DNA from 2 places in the Pseudoalteromonas sp. S558 genome. Region 2 is predicted to be linked to the other one. Evidence: riboswitches for the same ligand, from Rfam matches in the RefSeq annotation. Region 2 holds a riboswitch; the other holds the start of a gene.
The links. A riboswitch is a leader RNA that binds a small molecule or an ion and turns the genes downstream of it on or off. The one in region 2 is predicted to bind lysine.
Positions count from the first base shown of each region.

Region 1: linked by a shared signal. The riboswitch ahead of dapA (4-hydroxy-tetrahydrodipicolinate synthase) and the one ahead of lysC (lysine-sensitive aspartokinase 3) in region 2 are both predicted to bind lysine.

Region 1 covers NZ_PNDU01000132.1:989-8,374, reverse strand. The annotation lists gene CWB66_RS10485 (OmpA family protein) at 282-1,346, opposite strand; gene CWB66_RS10480 (protein adenylyltransferase SelO) at 1,573-2,982, opposite strand; gene CWB66_RS10475 (DNA-3-methyladenine glycosylase I) at 2,994-3,689, opposite strand; lysine riboswitch at 3,881-4,081, shown strand; gene dapA (4-hydroxy-tetrahydrodipicolinate synthase) at 4,211-5,095, shown strand; gene CWB66_RS10465 (2,3,4,5-tetrahydropyridine-2,6-dicarboxylate N-succinyltransferase) at 5,111-5,851, shown strand; gene CWB66_RS10460 (PLP-dependent decarboxylase) at 5,851-7,056, shown strand; gene CWB66_RS10455 (succinylglutamate desuccinylase/aspartoacylase family protein) at 7,062-7,386, shown strand, end outside.
Region 2 covers NZ_PNDU01000140.1:14,813-27,325, forward strand. The annotation lists gene sbcB (exodeoxyribonuclease I) at 1-44, shown strand, start outside; gene CWB66_RS11135 (NAD(P)-dependent oxidoreductase) at 228-1,109, opposite strand; gene CWB66_RS11140 (glutathione peroxidase) at 1,231-1,791, shown strand; gene CWB66_RS11145 (2-hydroxyacid dehydrogenase) at 1,873-2,853, shown strand; gene CWB66_RS11150 (sodium-dependent transporter) at 2,949-4,271, opposite strand; gene CWB66_RS11155 (4'-phosphopantetheinyl transferase family protein) at 4,411-5,169, shown strand; gene lysC (lysine-sensitive aspartokinase 3) at 5,229-6,632, opposite strand; lysine riboswitch at 6,708-6,880, opposite strand; gene nhaD (sodium:proton antiporter NhaD) at 6,982-8,229, opposite strand; gene CWB66_RS11170 (MksB family condensin complex protein) at 8,452-9,723, shown strand; gene CWB66_RS11175 (condensin complex protein MksE) at 9,727-10,275, shown strand; gene CWB66_RS11180 (Mks condensin complex protein MksF) at 10,272-12,513, shown strand, end outside.

The DNA of each region.
Region 1 (7,386 bases), on a different contig from region 2:
TACGCGTCAATAGCGGGCCTATTGCAAGCAAATTCAACGCAGTTAGCGCTGAAAATAGCTGCTCGAGATAGATTTATTATCCAGAGTTCGGGTTATTTATAGTTTTATCGACAATTGATCCGCATCCATGCAGTTGTATATCAGAAAATTTTAACGCAGTTAGGCGTCAGGTTTGATCCCTCAAATTGATAAAGTACTATTGTTATACCGTTACCTACTTTTAATATACGCATAAAAAAACCCAGCGCGTGGCTGGGTTTATAAAACTTAAATTCTAACTATTAACGCTTAACTTTTACGCGCTCAACAGTTGATACATGAGCTTCAACACGACGGTTTTCTGCGTGTGCAGCTTTAGTATTAGCTGTATTTTTAAGACGTTCTTCGCCGTAGCCTACAGTACTAATACGATCTCTTGAAATACCATCTTTAACTAACTCATCAGCAACATCATCTGCACGCTTTTTAGATAGTTTTTTGTTGTAACTTGCGTCACCAACAGCTGAAGCATGACCTTCAAGTAATACTGTTGTCTCTGTATGCTCTTTCAAAAACTTTGATACCGCAGCAATGTCGTCAAAATATTGTTGCTTAACCATCGCAGAGTCATGTGGGAATGTAACTAATAAGCTAGTTGTTACTTTAGCTTCTTCATACAAAGTACATCCATCGCTATCAACTGCATCTGTCATTGGTGTGTTTGCACATTTATCATCTGCATTAACAACACCATCATTGTCGCTATCAGCAGGAGTTGCAACTGGTGCTTCAACAACTACAGGTTCTGGTGCCGGTTTAACAGGCTCAGCAGGTGCAGAGTTTTGGCCAAATAAGTAGTTAATACCAATTTTAGCGCCTAAATCTGTATAACCTTTATCAAGACCTTGATAAACGGCTGTTTCTGCATTTACAAACAAGCCGTCTGTGATGAAATGTTGGTAACCAACACCTGCATTTAAAAACGTATTATCTTTAACAACGTCAATTTCTTTAATACCGAATAAACCGTAAAAAGGACCGCCATTAAAGTGGTACAAACCGTCAATGCCGTAACGCTCACCGTCAACATTGTTACGGTTACCATTTACTTTATCAAAAGCGTTAAAATCCATGTCTGCATATTCAATTCGTGCACTCCAGTAATCACTGAAACGGTAACCTACTTCGGCACCCCAACCAGTCGATTCATTGATATCAAGGCCAGCTTGAGCACGGATATTTTCCCATGAAGCATCGTAGTAATCACCGAATGCACCAATGTAAAAGCCTTCTTCTTTATCTGCAGCAAATGTAGATGCACTAGTTGCAGCTAGCGCAATTGCGATTGCAAGTGATTTTAATTTCATTGTTTTGTTCCCATTTTTTAACAACTAATAAATTGTAGCTAATGAACTCTAGCTCAACCAGTTTTGTACAGACTACCTTAACCTTTGTTAATCGATACTTAACGAAAACAAAGGTTATTTTAATTGCATCGGATAATACCACTTGAACATGGCTTACCCTAGCGATGGCGTATTTACGATTAAAAATGGCTCTTTATAATCATGCAATTACATTTGCAATCAATGATTAAGTACCACAAAAGGTGCGATAACCATTATCACTCTCTGGCACAGCCTGAAATTCTAATAATTCCTCACTCTCTAAATATGGGTTATTTATCACTTTCGTAAAGCGATTTAACACATCACTTGAGCCAAATTCATTATACTCGGTAATTATTTTTTCGATAATGTGATTTCGTGGAATGGCTCTAGGATTAGCTTGGCGCATTGTTTGATAGCTATTTTCATCAGTGCGGTGATGCCACTTTATAGCCCACTGTGCTAGCACGCCTGGCACTGTCGCTTTATATTTCAATGATTCAGTTAATGCATCAAAGGTATTGGTGTAATCTAATTGATGGTCCTTTAATAATTTTAATAGCTCACCAATCAAATCACTGTCGTCAATATCTGCTTTTGCCAACCCTAATTTTTGTGCCCACATTGCTGTAAATTCAGTATTAAACTGCTCAGCAAAGCTATTAATATGTGGCGTCATTAATGAAACCGCTTGTTCATCATCGTCATGAATTAGTGGTATTAAGCTCTCTGCTAAGCGGGCGCAATTCCAGTTAGCCATATTTGGCTGATTACCAAATGCATAGCGACCTTGTTTGTCGATAGAGCTAAATACAGTATCAAAATCAAAGCTATTCATCATGGCACACGGGCCGTAATCAATGGTTTCTCCACTCACTAACGTATTATCGGTATTCATAACCCCATGTATAAAGCCAACACGCATCCAGCTCACAACTAGCTTAACTTGGTTTTTAATCACAGCGCCTAAAAATGCTAAATAGCGCTGCGATCCTGTACCAGTTATTTCTGGGTAATGTCGCTCTATAGCTAAATCAGCTAAATTTTTAAGTCCTTCAACATCGCCTTGCGTCGCTAAATATTGAAACGAGCCAACACGAATATGGCTCGTCGCTAAACGAGTAACTATGGCGCCTGCTTGTGGCGGATTACGATAAACCGTTTCGCCACTACCAACAACCGCTAAGCAGCGTGTGGTTTTAATGCCTAGTGCATGCATTGCCTCGCTCATTACGTATTCACGAATAGCAGGACCAAGTGCACAACGCCCATCACCCCCTCTTGAGTAAGGAGTAGCACCAGAGCCTTTTAATTGAATATCCCACAGCTGATTTTTATCATCATTAATAGCGCCCAGTAAATGCGCTCGCCCATCGCCTAAACGTGGTGAAAAATGTCCAAATTGGTGCCCAGAGTAACCAAGTGCTACTGCAGGAATAGCCTGTTTTTCGTTACCGCTAAAAGTGCTGGCACGCAAATCAGCAGTAACGTTAATATTAAACTCTTTTGCTAAGCTCTCATTCCACAGCAATAACTGAGGAGAGGCGACACTTGCAGGGAAATCTTCTATCGCAAAGTTTTCGGCTATTTGCGTATATCTTGGCACTAATTTCATGGTAATTCCTATTATTGCTGGCTTATACCAACACGGTTATCGCCTACACCATAGGCCACAATTAAGCTTAACTCTTGCATACTTAAGCCACTTTGCTTTTGCATTTCATTAAAAAAGGCTTGGGCTGCACTCAGTGACTTTTTAGTTTGTAAGCCGCCGTCTATAATTTTATGGGCACGCAAATAATTCTCTACATCGCGTGATAGTAAAAAAGTATCTTTACCAAGAGCTCGTAGCGCATAAGGCCCTGTATTTCCGCCTAAACGCGCGCCATGCTTTTTTAAATACGCCCATAAACCAATAATATCGTCTGCTGGACAATTAGCGACAAACTGGCTAAAACTGCCATGTTCTTGTGCTATTTCGTGGATCATGTAAGCATTTTCAGTAATTGTTTTTACTTTTTTATAGTTACGAACAATACGCTCATCCGTTGCTTTTTGTTCCAGCATATCGGGGGGCATCATTAATACCTTATCGACGCTAAAATCCCAAAAAACCTCTCTAAATCCCGACCACTTATTATTAATGACTGACCAATAAAAGCCACTTTGAAATACTTTTCGAGTAAATTCTTCCAGCCAATCGTCGTCACTTAACGTGCTTAGTTGTTTTTTAGATAGCGGTTTTGCAAGTAATAACTTAAGCATTTTTTCAGAGCCTTTTCGCTCTACCGCTCGCTTATAAATATCGCTAAATTTTTCCATACTAATTAAATACCTCACTACTTATGTTGCTAGTGTACGAGAAAAGCAGCCAATACGTAACCACTCCCATTATCGATGAATTAATCTATATTTAGCCGCTTGACACCCAGACGGCTAAAATGCTTTAATCGCTGCAATTACCCTATTTAAATTGCACAGGTTTGTAAGTTTTACTCTTCAAACAGGTGCAAAGGGCTAGAAGAGGTGCGTTATTCAGGTAGCGTATGTTAGGAGCGCAAACTCCAGTGAGCATACGTGAGGGGAATTAACGCCGAGAAGTAATCACTTTTGCGAGGTGTTTATTTCGGGCGACTAGGTTGAACCCTAGCGACTGTCACCAATAGCTGCTTATAACAAGCAGCTTATTAGTTTGGTGGAGAGCTTCTGGTCTTAAATATTAAGGCCATGCGCCCTATTATTTTAAGCCCATTCGCTCTTCGAATTATTAGTTCGAACGAGGTTAATGCGGCTCCTTCCATAAAGCTTTTTAACTCTTCGAATAACTTATAAGTTCGTGAGAGATGACCAATAACTTCAATATAAACGACTACAAATTATGGACCGCGCTCGTTACGCCATTAGATCAACACGGCGATGTTGACTACAACACGTTAACTAAACTGGTTAGCGATCAAGAAGCGGCACATAACGGTATTTTACTACTTGGCAGTACGGGCGAAGGTTTGGCACTAACGCTTAACGAGCAACAAGCCATTGTTGAACACGTATGCCAGCTAAAACCAAGTGTACCACTTATGGTTGCCGTGGGCGGTAGTAACTTAAAGCAACAAATTGAGTGGGTTAACTACTGTAATACACTCCCAATTCATAGCTTTTTACTGGGCTCACCGCTTTATGCAAAGCCCGGCGCTGTAGGTCAAACTCATTGGTTTGAAAGCCTACTCGATGCAAGTGCTCATCCGTGTATGCTTTATAACGTACCGGGCCGCAGTGGTGTCAGTATTCCTGTTCAAACAGTGACTAACTTACAAAATCATAAAAAATTATGGGCGTTAAAAGAAGCCAGTGGCAATATTGCTCAGTTTGAGGCTTATCGCCAAGCCGCGCCTAATTTAGCCTTATTTAGTGGCGACGATGCGCTAATGCCTTATTTTGCCCAAGCTGGTGCAAAAGGTTTAGTGTCGGTAGCTGCAAACGCATGGCCCGCACAAACTCACGAGTTTGTTAAACGCAGCTTAAGTGGTCAATATCCTAATTTATTTGCTCAATGGACTAGTGCCATTAATAGCCTATTTGCTGTCGCAAACCCTATTCCCGTAAAGGTATTGATGCATTTGCAGGGCCGCTTAAGCAGCCCGCAACTTCGTCCACCTTTAACACATCTTGAGTTAACTCAAACCGATTGCATCACAACTGCAAACAACACTATTTTATCTTGGCATTAAATACAGGTTTTTATAATGAGCTGGTTAGAACTATTAAATAATTTAGAATCGGGCGCAGTACGCGCAGCATCACAAAACGAAAGCGGCCAATGGCAAGCTAATGTAGAAGTAAAGCAAGGCATTTTAGAAGCCTTTAAAAATGGCACTAATACTGAGTTTGCAGGCGGCTTTGTTGATAAACACAACTTAGCTCCACAAGAGTTTAGTACTGACGATGGCGTGCGCATGGTGCCGGGTGGCTCGAGTGTTCGCCGTGGCGCTTACGTGGCTAAAGGCACCATTATTATGCCACCAGCGTATGTAAACATTGGTGCATACATCGACGAAGGCACAATGGTAGATAGCCACGCACTAGTGGGCTCGTGTGCACAAGTAGGTAAAAACGTACATTTAAGTGCTGCAGTACAGCTTGGTGGTGTACTTGAGCCAATTGGTGCAAGCCCAGTCGTTGTTGAAGACGATGCCTTTATTGGTGCAGGCTGTATTCTTGTTGAAGGCGTAGTCATTAAAAAAGGCGCAGTACTTGCCCCAGGCGTGCGTTTATCGGCAACTATTCCGGTATACGACTGCGTAAACGAGCGTCAGCTTAATAAAGGCGAGCCAATTCCAGAGTACGCTATTGTAATACCGGGCTCTCGCCCTGCGTCAAACGAATGGGCGCGCGAGCAAGGCTTAAGCATGTCGTGTGCGTTAATTGTTAAATACCGCGACCAGCAAAGCGATGCATCGTTATTACTTGAAGAGGTTTTACGATAATGAGCTTTTTGAGCACGCCTATCAAAGCCGCTGTAAATACAATTACACAACAACTTGATACGCCTTTTTTTGTTTACGACCTAGATCAACTAAACATGCATCTTGCACGTTTAGTTGCGCAAACCGATGTAAAACTGTGGTACGCGGTAAAAGCAAATCCACTGTCTAAAATAATTCAAAGCTTAGACAGCGCTGGCTTTAATTTTGACGTAGCAAGTAAAGGTGAGCTTGAGCAAGTACTCGCACAAGGTATTAGCTCACAGCGCGTGCTCAACACAGGGCCAGCAAAAAGCCCTAAACAAATTAAACACTTTATTGAGCGCGGTGTGCGTATATTCGTAGCAGAAAGCCTCAATCAAGTACGTTGGTTAAACCAACAAGCACAATTGCAAAATACACAGTTACAAGTATTACTGCGTGTACAATTACGTTGGCCTGTAGGTGAAAAAAACCCACTGGGCGGCGACAGCCTCACACCATTTGGTTTGGGTTGTGATGAGTGGCAAGCACTTAATGTAGCCGACTACCCTGCACTTAAATTTGACGGCTTACATATTTTTCAGTGGGGCAACATGCTTAGCACACAAAAGCTAAGCGAATTGTGGTCACAAATGATTGCACCACTTAGCCAACTTGCCAGCGATTTAAATATCAGCCTTAAAATTCTCGATTTAGGTGGTGGTTTAGGTATTCCCTACACACAAAATGAAACAACACTTGATTGGGATGACTTAATAGCTGCGCTCGCTAAAATTAAAAATGATGCGGGTGTAGATGAATTATGGATGGAACTTGGTCGTTATGCCGTGGGCGAATGTGGTCATTACGCAAACCCAGTAATAGAGCGCAAACAAAACTATAATCAACAGCAAGTAATTTTAAGCGGCGGCATAAATCACTTATTACGCCCTGCTGTTACCAGCCAAGACTTTCCTGCTGCGTTACTGCGTGAATCCAGTGCTAAAACTCAAGCAGTCACTTTATACGGCCCGCTTTGTACAGCGCTTGATTGCTTAGGTGAACATAACCTGCCAAGCGATTTAAATGAGCACGACTGGCTAGTATTTAGCCAATGCGGTGCTTACGGCTTTACCGAAAGTATGCCGTATTTTTTATGCCATGAGCTAGCTGGCGAGTACACATTGCAAAACGGTAAACTTACCTGCGTTCGCCAAGCCGAAAATGCCAGCCACTACTTAAGGTAATAAGCATGAGTAATACAACACACATCAGCCAAGAAAACATTGTAGTAGGAGAAGTTGCAAACGGCTTACCACTTACAATTCCGGTGTATCGTTTAAAAGGTGATGGCACAGGACCTAGTGTTTATGTTCAAGCCAATATGCATGGCGCTGAAGTGCAAGGTAACGCGGTTATTTTTCAGCTGCTTGAGCAGTTAAAAAACTTAAACCTTAATGGCGATATTACCCTTGTGCCCTACGCTAACCCAATTGGTTGTAATCAAAAATCTGGCGAGTTTACCCTTGGTAGGTTCGATCCGATTACGGGTACTAATTGGAATCGCATGTATCACT
Region 2 (12,513 bases):
TGACTATTTTAAAGGCGCTATATAACTACGCACAAAGTATGTAACTTGCTTTAAGTATTTACGGGCTCTGCCCGTCACGCAAGCAAGCTTCGCGTCTACAAGTAAAAATCACAGCTACACTTTGGCGGTAGACGTTGAGCTTGCTCACGTGAAAAGCGCAGCTTTTAATATCTTTACTATTTTAAAAACTACGTTTTTATACGCAAGCAAGTTTCGCGTCTACAGCGTTACTTTTTATGCAATGCTTCAATACGTGCTAACAAGCTTGAGGTGTCGTATCTGCCGCCGCCAAGTGCTTGCACATCGGCGTAGTATTGATCGACCGTTGCGGTCATTGGCAGTGTTGCGCCGTTGTTTTTAGCTTCATCGAGTGCTATGCCTAAATCTTTACGCATCCAATCTACGGCAAAACCAAACTCATATTCCCCTGCCCACATTGTTTTGTAGCGGTTTTCCATTTGCCACGAACCGGCTGCGCCTTTAGATATTGTCTCTATTACTTTTTCGCCGTCAAGCCCTGCTTGTTTGGCAAAATGTAAGCCTTCGGCTAACCCTTGTACTGCGCCCGCAATACAAATTTGATTAACCATTTTGCATAATTGACCCGAGCCAACGCCGCCTAGTAATTGACTAAAACGGCTAAACGCCGCCATAACTGGCTGCACTTTAGCAAATACGGCTTCACTACCACCCGCCATAACCGTTAATACGCCGTTTTCGGCGCCAGCTTGTCCGCCCGAAACTGGTGCATCTATAAAGTCGATATTTTGTAGTTCAGCTTTTGCAGCTACTTCGCGTGCTACTTCGGCAGAGGTTGTGGTGTGATCAACCAAAACAGTGTGCGGCAGCATGCCTGCTAACACGCCGTCGTCGCCATACACTACTGAGCGTAAGTCGTCATCGTTACCAACACACATAAATACGATGTCGGCATTGCTGGCAGCTTCGCGCGGGGTGGGTGCAAAGCTTCCTGAATGTTCTGCAGTCCACGCTTGTGCTTTAGCTTGCGTGCGGTTATAAACGCATACGCTGTGCCCTGCTTTTGCCAAATGCCCCGCCATTGGGTAACCCATTACGCCTAAACCTATAAATGCAACTTTCATTGACATAAAAATGACCTATTTAACTGATAACTTAGAAACTAGGCCCCGATTATGTCAACCGGCTGATAAAAAAGCGAATGAAAGTCTTTATAAAATTTCCTTGATTGGAAAGGTAAGCAGGTAACCTATGGACAGTATTTATCAATTCAATGCACCACTTTACAACAGCGAAAATTTTTCTCTTAGCCAGCTACAGGGAAAAACCATCCTTATTGTGAATACAGCAAGTAAATGTAATTTTTCAGTGCAATTAAGTGCGCTTGAAAGGCTGTATCAACAATATAAAAGCAGCGGATTTACCGTATTGGCATTTCCATGCAATCAATTTGGTCAAAATGAGCCCCTTGATAACTTGGCGATTAAAGACTTTTATCAAGCACAATTTGATGTATCGTTTGAAATATTTGGTAAGGTTATGGTAAACGGACCTGAAACCCATCCGTTGTTTAATTATTTGAAATCGCATACGCGCGGTATTTCACAAAACCGTGCTGTTAAATGGAACTTCACTAAGTTTTTAATTAACTCGCAAGGACAACTTGTAGCACGTTACGCACCCCGCACCAAGCCAGAAACGCTCAAGCAAGTCATCGAAAGTAATTTACATCAAGCAGGGAAATTAAGCGCAGCAAAAAATGAAAAAAAACCATCCGCTTCAATTCCTTTATTCACTTCGCTTAAGGCTTAATACCAACAGAGTTAATTAGGCACATTTTTGTAAAGTAGTTTAATGTTACTATGATCCTTCTTAAGCGCTGGAGCTATTACCATGAATATTGCTTTTTTTAGTACTCAAAAGTACGAACTGCCTTTTTTTGAACAAAGTACACGCGCTCATAGCGCTATAAAAATAACGTATTTTGAGCAAGCACTGAGCGAGCAAACGGCTATTTTAGCAAAAGGCTTTGATGCCATATGCGTATTTGTTAACGACTGCGTAAACGCCGCTGTTATTGAGCAGTTGGCAAACTTAGGCATAAATACTATTTTGCTGCGCTGTGCTGGCTTTAATAATGTTGATTTACCAATAGCAAAAGCACATTACTTAAAGGTATTGCGCGTGCCAGCATACAGCCCCGAAGCTGTTGCCGAGCATTGTATCGCGCTCATGCTAACACTTAGCCGTAAAACGCATAAAGCGTATAACCGCGTACGCGAAGACAACTTTGATTTAAACGGATTGCTTGGTTTTAATTTGCACAATAAAACAGTGGGTATTGTTGGCTGCGGCAAAATTGGCCTTGCACTTTGTAATATCTTAAATGGCTTTGGTGCAAACGTTTTAGTGTGCGATCCCTGCGCGCAACCTGGCAATTACACCATTACCGATTTAGATTCGCTGCTAACTCAAAGCGACATTATCTCACTGCATTGCCCACTGACGGATCAAACTCACCATTTAATAAATGATGAAGCATTTAATAAAATGAAATCCGGCGTTATGCTCATTAACACCTCACGCGGCGCATTACTAAATAGCAAAGCGTGTATTAATGCGCTAAAAACTAAAAAGCTAGGTTATTTAGGGCTCGATGTTTACGAGCAAGAATCAGAGCTGTTTTTTAAAAATCACAGCGACGAAATAAACCAAGACGATATATTCTCGCGCTTAGTGAGTTTTAAAAATGTTTTAATAACAGGTCATCAGGGCTTTTTTACGCAAGAAGCACTCACCGAAATAGCAAACATAACCCTACTTAACGCGCTTGAAGTAAGTGAGGGTAGGCCTCTAACTAATGAGGTTTTATAAAGTTCTTAGCTGTACCTAAATAACAAGCACAAAAAAGCGAAGTGCGTTTTAAACTCACTTCGCTTTATTAATCTATTTTTAGGGCTTAAATAAAACTAGCCAAACGCAACGTTTGCAAATACCAAGGTCATTAATATTGGGCAAGCAAAACGTATATATTGAGCAAACCAATAATGTACACCCGTTGTTGCTTGGTGTAATTTATTGCCACGCTGCCACATCCACCCTACTGTAATAAAGTAAAACAAGCCCATAAGCGGCAATTGGTATTGAGTAAATAGCATAATTACCAAGCCAAATAACCAGTCAAAATTTAATATAATCGCACTTGCACACACAAGCACAACGGCGCTCACTGCCCATGTAGCTTTGCTGCGGCTAACGCTGTGATTTTCGACTAAAAATGCTACCGGAATTTCGGTGGTTGAAATAGTTGACGTAACTGATGCTATCGACATTAATACAAAGAATAATAAGCCCACTAATAAGCCAATCTCGCCCATCGCACTGAATAGCTGCGGTAAAATAGCAAAAATAAGTTGTCCTTCGCCAATCAGTTTACCATCGTTAAATACTTCAACACCATTGTGCTGCGCCACGTAAATAGCAGGAATAATAAGTAACCCAGCTAAAAACGCCACACTTGTATCGAGTAAGGCAACACCGGCTGTGAGCTTTGGTAAATTAGCATCTGGCTGTAAATACGAGCCATAAATCATCATGCACCCAACACCTAGTGAGAGCGAAAAGAACGCTTGTCCCATTGCCGCAATAATTAAGTTGGGGTCGAATATTTGGCTAAAATCAGGAATTAAATACGCAGCAAAGCCTTCGCTTGCGCCATCGAGTGTTGCAATGTAGGCAATTAAACCAACAAGCAGCACAAGTAACAGCGGCATTAAACGGCGCGACCAGATTTCGATTCCCGATTTAACACCTTTTAAAATAATACTGGCGGTTAAAATAAGCATAAGCGGCGTAAACACAAAATTACGCAGCACTGAGTCACCATGTAAAAACTCGCTAGCGCCTGTAAAACCAAAAAAAGTGGTTATGGGCTCAATAGCGTACGAAAGCATCCACCCTGCTACTATTGAGTAAAAACTAAGCATAACAACTGCGCCGGCAAGGCCAATATACCCTGCTGCTGCACCGACTTTGCGATTAGTGTTTTGCCATGCATCGCCCAACGCTCTTACAGGATTAGCTTGCGCGCTATGCCCTAAATACAGTTCGGTATACAGCGCAGGGAGTGCAAGTAAAAATATGACAATAAAATAAACCAGTAAAAATGCGCCGCCACCATGATTGGCAGCTTGCGTAGGAAAACCCCAAATATTACCTAAACCGACTGCTGCGCCAGCAGCCGCTAAAACAAAACCAAGTCGGCTTTGAAACCCATCACGCACTTGTGCCATACATCTACAAATCTGTTATTATTTTGATTATTGTGAATTAAACCATATTTCATGCCAGCTGAGTAATAAAATTGCTCGTTGTATAAATAAGCACTGTTAACCGCTCATAATTACAGCGGCTCACCCACTTTAAGCATTTATGACCACACATTATTTTGAAAACACATTAAGCATTACCTCAACTCAATTGGCAAAGTTACCGTTAGCTAATCACAGTATTTTACTCTTTAATGCTAAAACACTTGAGCTTAGTGACTTTAATTTGCCTGATTGCTTAAGCTCATTTGAGTTATCAGTTATAAACCGTAGAAAAAGCCCGCAAGCTAAGCAAGAGTATTTAGCTACGCGGTTATTGTTAAAACACCTTATTAAAATAACGCAGCCGCAATATGTGCTCGTAGCGCTTAATAAAATGAGTACAGAATTTGACGAGACAAGCTCAAAACTGAAAATACACGTGGGTGATGATGTTATTAATACCTGTATTTCGCATTCGCATGGTTTAGTTGGGGTCGCGCTTAACCTTGATAAAAGTGAATTTGGTTTTGATGTTGAAAAAGTAAGCTTAAAGCGCCCATTTGAAAAACTCGCCAAGCATTTTTATCATAATGATGAAATTACACTTATCACCAAGCCCACTAATACCCAAGCCCAAGCAGATACATTTTTCAGAATTTGGACATTAAAAGAGTCACTTGCTAAGGCCACCAGCCGCCCCATTGCAAAGCTACTTAGCCCTAATGTGTTTGACGAGTTAAATAGTGCAAAGCTGAGTGCTAGCAGCAATCGCGTTGCGGTAACTAATAGTAGTGAGAGCAATGTTTGTTTTGATGTAAGTGTGGTGCATAAAAAAAGCATCGACTGGCGATGCTTTTTATTAAGTGACTTTGTTAATTAATTTTGTTAAGTTTCTTTATTAACTGATGTTACTAGGTAATTTTCCTGAATAACCGTTACTTACGCAGCAAAATCATTTTCTAATAAACGGCTATGAATAGATTGCACTACGTTATCTGACTCAGTTTGCTCTACTAAAAAGCACAAGTTGTGTTTACTCGCACCGTGACAAATTAATCGAATATTAAAGTCTTTTAGTACACTCATTAAGTTCATTTCGTGTTGGCGTAATTGAATCTCAGAGCCAATAAGTGCCACCAATGTTAGGTTATTTTCTACCGACACATGGCAAAACTCTGCAAGCTTATCTAGGCATTCTTGATCAAGCTCTGGGCGCGAGGCGTTTTGCGCGTTATCAAGGGTTATAGCTACGCTGATTTCTGAGGTGGTAACCAAATCTACCGATATATTGTATTCGCTTAATAGCGTAAATACGCGGGCTAAAAAGCCGCTTGCTAGGAGCATTTCTGGGCTTTTAAGGGTAAGCAATATTTGATTTTTGCGTTGTGTTACTGCGCGTATACCTGGTTGTTGCGACTTTTCGCGCTCAATCCATGTACCACCACGTTCTGGCTCGCGGCTCGAACCAACAAATACGTTAATGTGACTACGGCTTGCGGGTAAAATAGTTGCGGGGTGCAATACTTTTGCACCAAAGGTCGCCATTTCAGCGGCTTCGTCAAAGCTTAAGCGTGCAATTGGTGTCGCTTTTGCGCACAAACGCGGATCGGTGCTAAAAATACCCACAACGTCAGTCCAAATATGCACGCTTTTAGCATTAATTGCTTCAGCCAATAATGCAGCGCTGTAATCAGAACCACCACGCCCAAGCGTTGTGGTTTGACCGTATTCGTCACTGCCAATAAAGCCCTGAGTCACAATTACTTGAGCGTCTAATAATGGAATTAAATATTCTTTAGCGGCTTGCGCTGTGGCTGCAACATTGGGCGTTGCTTTACCAAATTGGCTATCGGTTTTAAGCACCTTGCGCACATCAAAGCGATCTGCGTTTAAACCTTGTGAACGAAGCACCTGAGCAAACAAATACGACGACAAACGCTCACCAAAGCTAAGGAGCTCGTCGTGTTGTTGATCGGTTGTTAGTGACTCTTGAGCTAATGTTTGAAATGCTTTTAGGGTTTCGTTAAAGCCAACCGCTAAATCGGCATCTAGCGATAATTCATCTAAAATAGTTTGTTGAATAGCAAGCACGCTGTTTATGTGCTCTTGGCGCTCACTTGAGGTAATACTTGATTTACACAGTGCAACTAAGTGGTTAGTTACGCCGGCACTGGCGCTCACGGTAACAATACGTACGCTTTTATCTGCAACAATAATTTCGCTACAGCGACTCATCGCTTCAAAGTTTGCAACACTGGTTCCGCCAAATTTGGCAACGATGTAATCTGATTTTGCGCTTAACTCTGTTTGAGGCACTGTTTGTGGCGCTGATTGGGTAGTCATTTAGTCTCCTTTCGCGATATCCAAATCGCAATAAAACAAGAAGAACTTGGCAAAGGAATGCTTGAAGATAAGTCCACTGCCAGAAGCTCTCCACCTATATTGGTGACAGTTTTGAGGATTCAGCCCCATAAACCGAAAAACAATGACGACGTATCATTATTTTTCTCGGCGAGTACTTCCCTTCTTAATGATCATCGGCTCTCGTCGCCTACCATTAAGTACCTAAGTATCGCACCTCTTCTGAATGTTTTATTAACCAGTGGCTAATAAAACAAAACCCCACTAAGTAGCGGGGCTTTGAAAGTTATCGTTTAGACGTCTAGCTGTCAAGCATTTAATAATTTATGAGTTAAATAAAACTGCCCATATAATACGAGCCCGCATATCCAACCGTGTAACAAATTAATAAATGCAGTGATAAACGCAAGTAGCTCATAAAGGTAAGCGCTTTAACTTTGCTCATGGCAATAATGCCCGCAGCCGAGCCAATGATCAGCATTGAACCGCCCACGCCCGTTGCATAAGTAAACGACAACCAGTGTTGTTGGCTCATTACTATATCGGCTTTTAATAAAGCAGCAGTAAGCGGTACGTTATCGACCCCTGCTGATAATATGCCCATTAAGTAGTTTGCGTACTCGGGGGCCATTACCGTGTATAGATCGGTAAATTTACTTAGCATACCAATTTCTTTTAGTGCGCCAACAAGCAGCAGTACACCAACAAAAAATAACAATGTGTCGTATTCTATATCGCGAACAAAGTCGATTATGTCTTTGTTAATGTCTTTTTTGCGCATTAAAAATTGCGCTACTAAAAACATCACTGATAAGCCAAACAAAAAGGTAAGTAAAGGCGGTACGCTGTAAATTACACTCAGGGTAAGTGTGCTCACTACGGTAGATAAAAATATAACAGCAATGGTAATGTCGGTTTTTTCTATTCGGGTTTTACCCGCACCGGCAAACTCAACACGCCCTTTCATACCGATAGACAATAGCGCAGCTAGTAGCATAACACTTGCAAGTGCTGGCGCGATAAGTAGTAGTAAATGACCTATGGTTACTTTGCCATCTAAAAATATCATCAGTGTGGTTACGTCGCCTGTTATTAGCGATACCCCACCTGAGTTAACCCCAAACACGATAAGCGTGGCATATTTAATGAGTTTTTTAGGTTCAAGTTTTAACGACATTACAACGGCTAAAGAGATAAGCGTAGCCGTTACATTATCTGAAATCGACGAAAACAAAAACGCAAAGCCACCTACCAAAAACATTAACTTTCTCTCGCTAATGCTTTTTGGCATAACACGATGAACAATATTTTCTATAAACCCCTTTGAATTTAAATACGCGACAAAGGTCATTGCAGCCATTAAAAATAGCCATAATGAGGCAATTTCTAAAATATTTTCGTTAAGGAGGTGTTGAACTGAATCGGAGCTTTGTCCGTGAAGAGGGTAGATAAAAAGAAGAATCCAGCAAAGCGTACCAAAAAATAATGTAGTTTTAGCTTTGTTGACATGGATTATATCTTCTATAACGATGAGCAAAAATGCAATCGCTATCAGGGTTAGAATAGTCGAGGAAACCATGGTAGATAAACAACCTTTGATATAGTTTTAAAGAACACGCAAAACAGAACCTTTCGCATGTGTCTGTTTTCGGCGCGGATTTTAGCACTGCCGCCGTGCAAAAACTATTATTAAATGGTCTTAAAAACGAATACTATATACAGACAAGGTTAATTAAAAACACGTAATAATGAGTATAAACTCGATACTCAATAATAAAATACTAGGATGTAGTAACGCCTTATGATCCCAGCAAAAAAGCTACTTAATACCTTAACCGAACATTGGGGTGTATTAGAGCTGTTATTTAAACGTTTTAAAATGGCTGACTTTAGCCTAAAAGACGTACAAAACGCGATTAAGCAAAAGCAGCCTACATGGTCAAACGAGCGCATTTACAAAGAAACAAATCGTTTATTGAACCAAGATATTTTAATTCCACTGGCTAAATCTTCTCAACTTGAAATAAATCGCGCCATTGCCGATTTTGCTACTTTTTTACTGCAAGAAGAACATTTAGGCTTAGCGCAAGAAATTAGCGTATTAGTCGAAGACCTAGCTCGTTTAGGTAACCGCCTAGATAACGCTGGCGAAATAGAAGACTTTGACGATTTACGCCGCTACAGCCGTATTATGGATGATCGGGTGCGTAAAATAATGAAGCTCTATACGCACAACGAAAATGCAATTTTAAACATTGTTGAACAAGCTAAATCAAATAATGCAGTGCAATCGCTGCAAAAACGTTACAAAGCGGTAATAGAAGCCTTTGACGAATACATAGAGCCAATGCTTGAAATGGTTGATATTCGTGGTGAATTTCATGCGTGTTTTACCCTCATTGAAGAGCAAATAAGTAAGCAAATACTGCACATTGAGCGCTCAGGTAAAGCGTATAACGACAAACGAATGCTGGAGCAATTACGTACCCGTATACTCGAAATGCATTTAATGGGCCGAGAAAGCTTACGTAAAAGTGCCGATATGCTTATGCCGCTGCGTGAGGAGCTACGCCGTAATAACTTAATTACTCGCCAAGCAGCCAAAGTACTTGGGCTTGTGCGCAAAAATGGCGTAGACAACATGCTAAGTGCGGTGCAGCCACATTTTGTGAGCGACGCGCAGCGATATTCACTTGGTCAGCAACGTCATATTGTGGCTTACATGGCAAGCTTGGTTGAATTTGAACACGAAGAATACCAATTGCCAGATCAACAAGACGTGCCTGCATTTGTTACGCCTAATATTCCTGACTACAACGATGTTAAAACCAGCTTTGCTAAGCGCTTTAATAAAAAACGCAAAAAGCCTCAGCCCTTGCTGCAATTTTTAGACGAAAGCTACCCAAATCTCGATGCAGACGAAATGCTATTTTTGTATCAAAAATTAGTCAGCGACAGCGATATTAAAATAATTCAAAGCGATGAAAAAGCCCGCGTAAAAATTGCCGGTCAGCACTTTTCTTTATATCCATTTAATTCAGAGCCTCAGCCAGATCCAAAGGCAGGTAAATAAACCATGACACACATAAACTTAGACGAGCTAACCCATCTACAAGCCATTAATAAAAAATTAGTAGCGGGTTACCACATTTGCGAGCAAGACAACATAATGTGGCAAGAGCTTGACCAACACATAGAAGACTACACCGCCCTATTTACCGCCCTAGGTAACGATTTAAAACGCGACAGCCGTGGTTTTTATTATTTTGGTAGCGACGAAAGCACACCAAACATGGGCAAAATATCTCGTGCTATCGCGCTCACCATTTACATTTTAATTGAGCACTACGCCAATACGGGTAAAGACCCAATGCGCGCATTGTTTGACGACGTAAACGATTTAGAGCTTATGCAAACGCTGGTACAAATTAACAAACATTTATTTGATCAGCTTGAGATATTTTCGGGATCTGATTTGCGTAAAGACGTATACCTGCGCATGGTGCGCTTAGGTTTAGCCCGTGAAGTAGAAGGCGGCTTTATGCTACAAGCGCCAATTCACCGCTATATAGATGCACTCATGGAAGTAAACGAAGAAACTTACATTACAGAGGACGAGGAATGAAAAATCTATACGGACTAAGTAAACTCGCCCTACTTAACACCGCAGGCTATGCAAAATGTGTGATCCCGCTTGATAAAAGCAGCTCTATTTGCGCGCCCAATAACACAGGTAAAAGCTCGGTTATTAACGCCCTGCAGTTCCCGCTTATTAACGATTTGCGCTTAACAGAATGGGACGGACACGATTTAGATGAAACCCGTAAGTTTTATTTTTCATCCGATCAGTCGTACATTTTACTCGAAGCGAACTTGCCTCATGGCTCGGTAGTGATTGGCGTGGCAGGACTTGGTAAAATTGCCGGTTACGCGCATCAGTACTTTTGCTATCAAGGAAAGCTTGATTTAGAGCAGTACACGCAAGGTAAAACTATTATTAAATTTACCAAGCTGTTCAACCATTTAAAATCGCTTAACTACAACCCTATCGAGCTTAAAGCACAAGAGCTCAACGCGCTACTTACTGGCGGCGCAACGCCTTTTGATGGCGACATTAACCTAAAAATGATCCCGCTTAATAATGTGCAAGACTCCTCTATTTATAAAGAAATATTTAGACGTATTCTTAACTTACACAAATTAGGCGCAAGCGACGTAAAACGCTTTATGCTACGCGTGTTTGAACGCCATATGTCGAACTCTAAAGTCGACTTTTATGAAGTATGGCGTCGCTCGTTTGATAAAGTAAACCGCTCAAAACGCGAATTAAAAGCCCTTGAGTCAATGCAAGAGCCAATAGCTGCACTTGAATCAATGCTTGAAAACCAAACAGTGCTTAAAGGTAAATTAGCGGCGTACGCGCCTAAAATTGACCAAGCACTGATTGATTTTGATACCTATCAAGAGTCGCAACTCTCTGAGCTTGCCATAGCCCTTGAAGATATAGAGCACGAAAAACACGAGTTTGAGCAAAAACAAAGCCTATACGTACAGCAATCGCGCGATATAGAGCGCAGACAAACTCAAATTGAGCAGTGGTTTTTAGATTACGATGCGCTTAAAAGCGAGTTTGAACTTGTAAATAAAGCCACGCTTAAAACCAGCCTGATTCAGTTAAAGCAAGATTACGAGTCGCTTTCGCACTCTATAACTAGCGCACAAGGGCAAAGCCTACACACGCTTGACTACCGCATTAGCGAAACACAAAAACAAATTAAGAGCCTAAAGCTGCAACTTAAAAACCTTGAGTTTAATTTGTTTACCCGTATGCGCGAAGACCTCTCGTTAAAAGAAGTAGAGGAAATATCGCGCATTTTAAACCCTGATATTCTCTCATTTGCGACCACCACTAATGGCGATATAACCATTGATGACGAAGACGCGTTTGGGGAATTTTTATCGCTGTTAAGTGAAAACGTTAAAGGCGGCGTATTAACGCTACCAGGCGCGAGCATTAAACTTAAAAAGCTCTCCCCTGTACAAATGCAAAGCGGCGAAAACAAAGAGCAATTAACCGCTCAGCTGAGCGCACTTGAGCATTCACTTAAAGAGTTTAAGCAACAACGCGATGTTGCAGCAAACGTTGCCGACAAGCAAAAAGAAAAAGACGCGTTGTACGATGAGCTTATGAGTGCAGAGAGCGCCCTAAAACGCTTAGAACAGTTTGATGTAATGCAGCAGTCGGTTGAAGCGCAAGCCATGCTAAAAGAGCAATTGTTAGCAGAGCGCGAACAAGTTGACGACTACCTACAAGATATTCAAAAAAATAGTGGTTCAATTGCCGATCGCCGCTCGTTAATTAAATCGAAACAAGAGCAAATTAATCGCCAAACTGAGCGCTTACGCCAAGTTAAGAGCGAGCGAATTGACCACACGCTTGATTTATACAGCGGGAAAGTAACCCCGTATATGATTGATATTACAATCGACTTTGATAACTTAAGCGACCTAGTACATCACTTTAATAAAGACTGCCAAGAGCTGCGTAATTTTGACATAAACGTGCGTAATACCTATTTGCATGTATATAACGCAGGTATAACTAAATTCGACAACGAAAACGACGAATATACTAAATACCAAAAGCTAATAAGCGCCTTTCATAATATTGATAACGAACGCGACGCTGTTGAACGCCAAGCACGCGTTGCGCTTACCGAAGTGGCCGCAACTATAAAAGGCTTGCGGGAAGATTTAGACCGACTTCGCCGCGAAATGAACAGCTTTAATAAAGGCATAAGCCAGCACCGTATTTCAAACCTGCAAGCATTTAAAATTAACGTCATACCGCGCAAAATGCTGG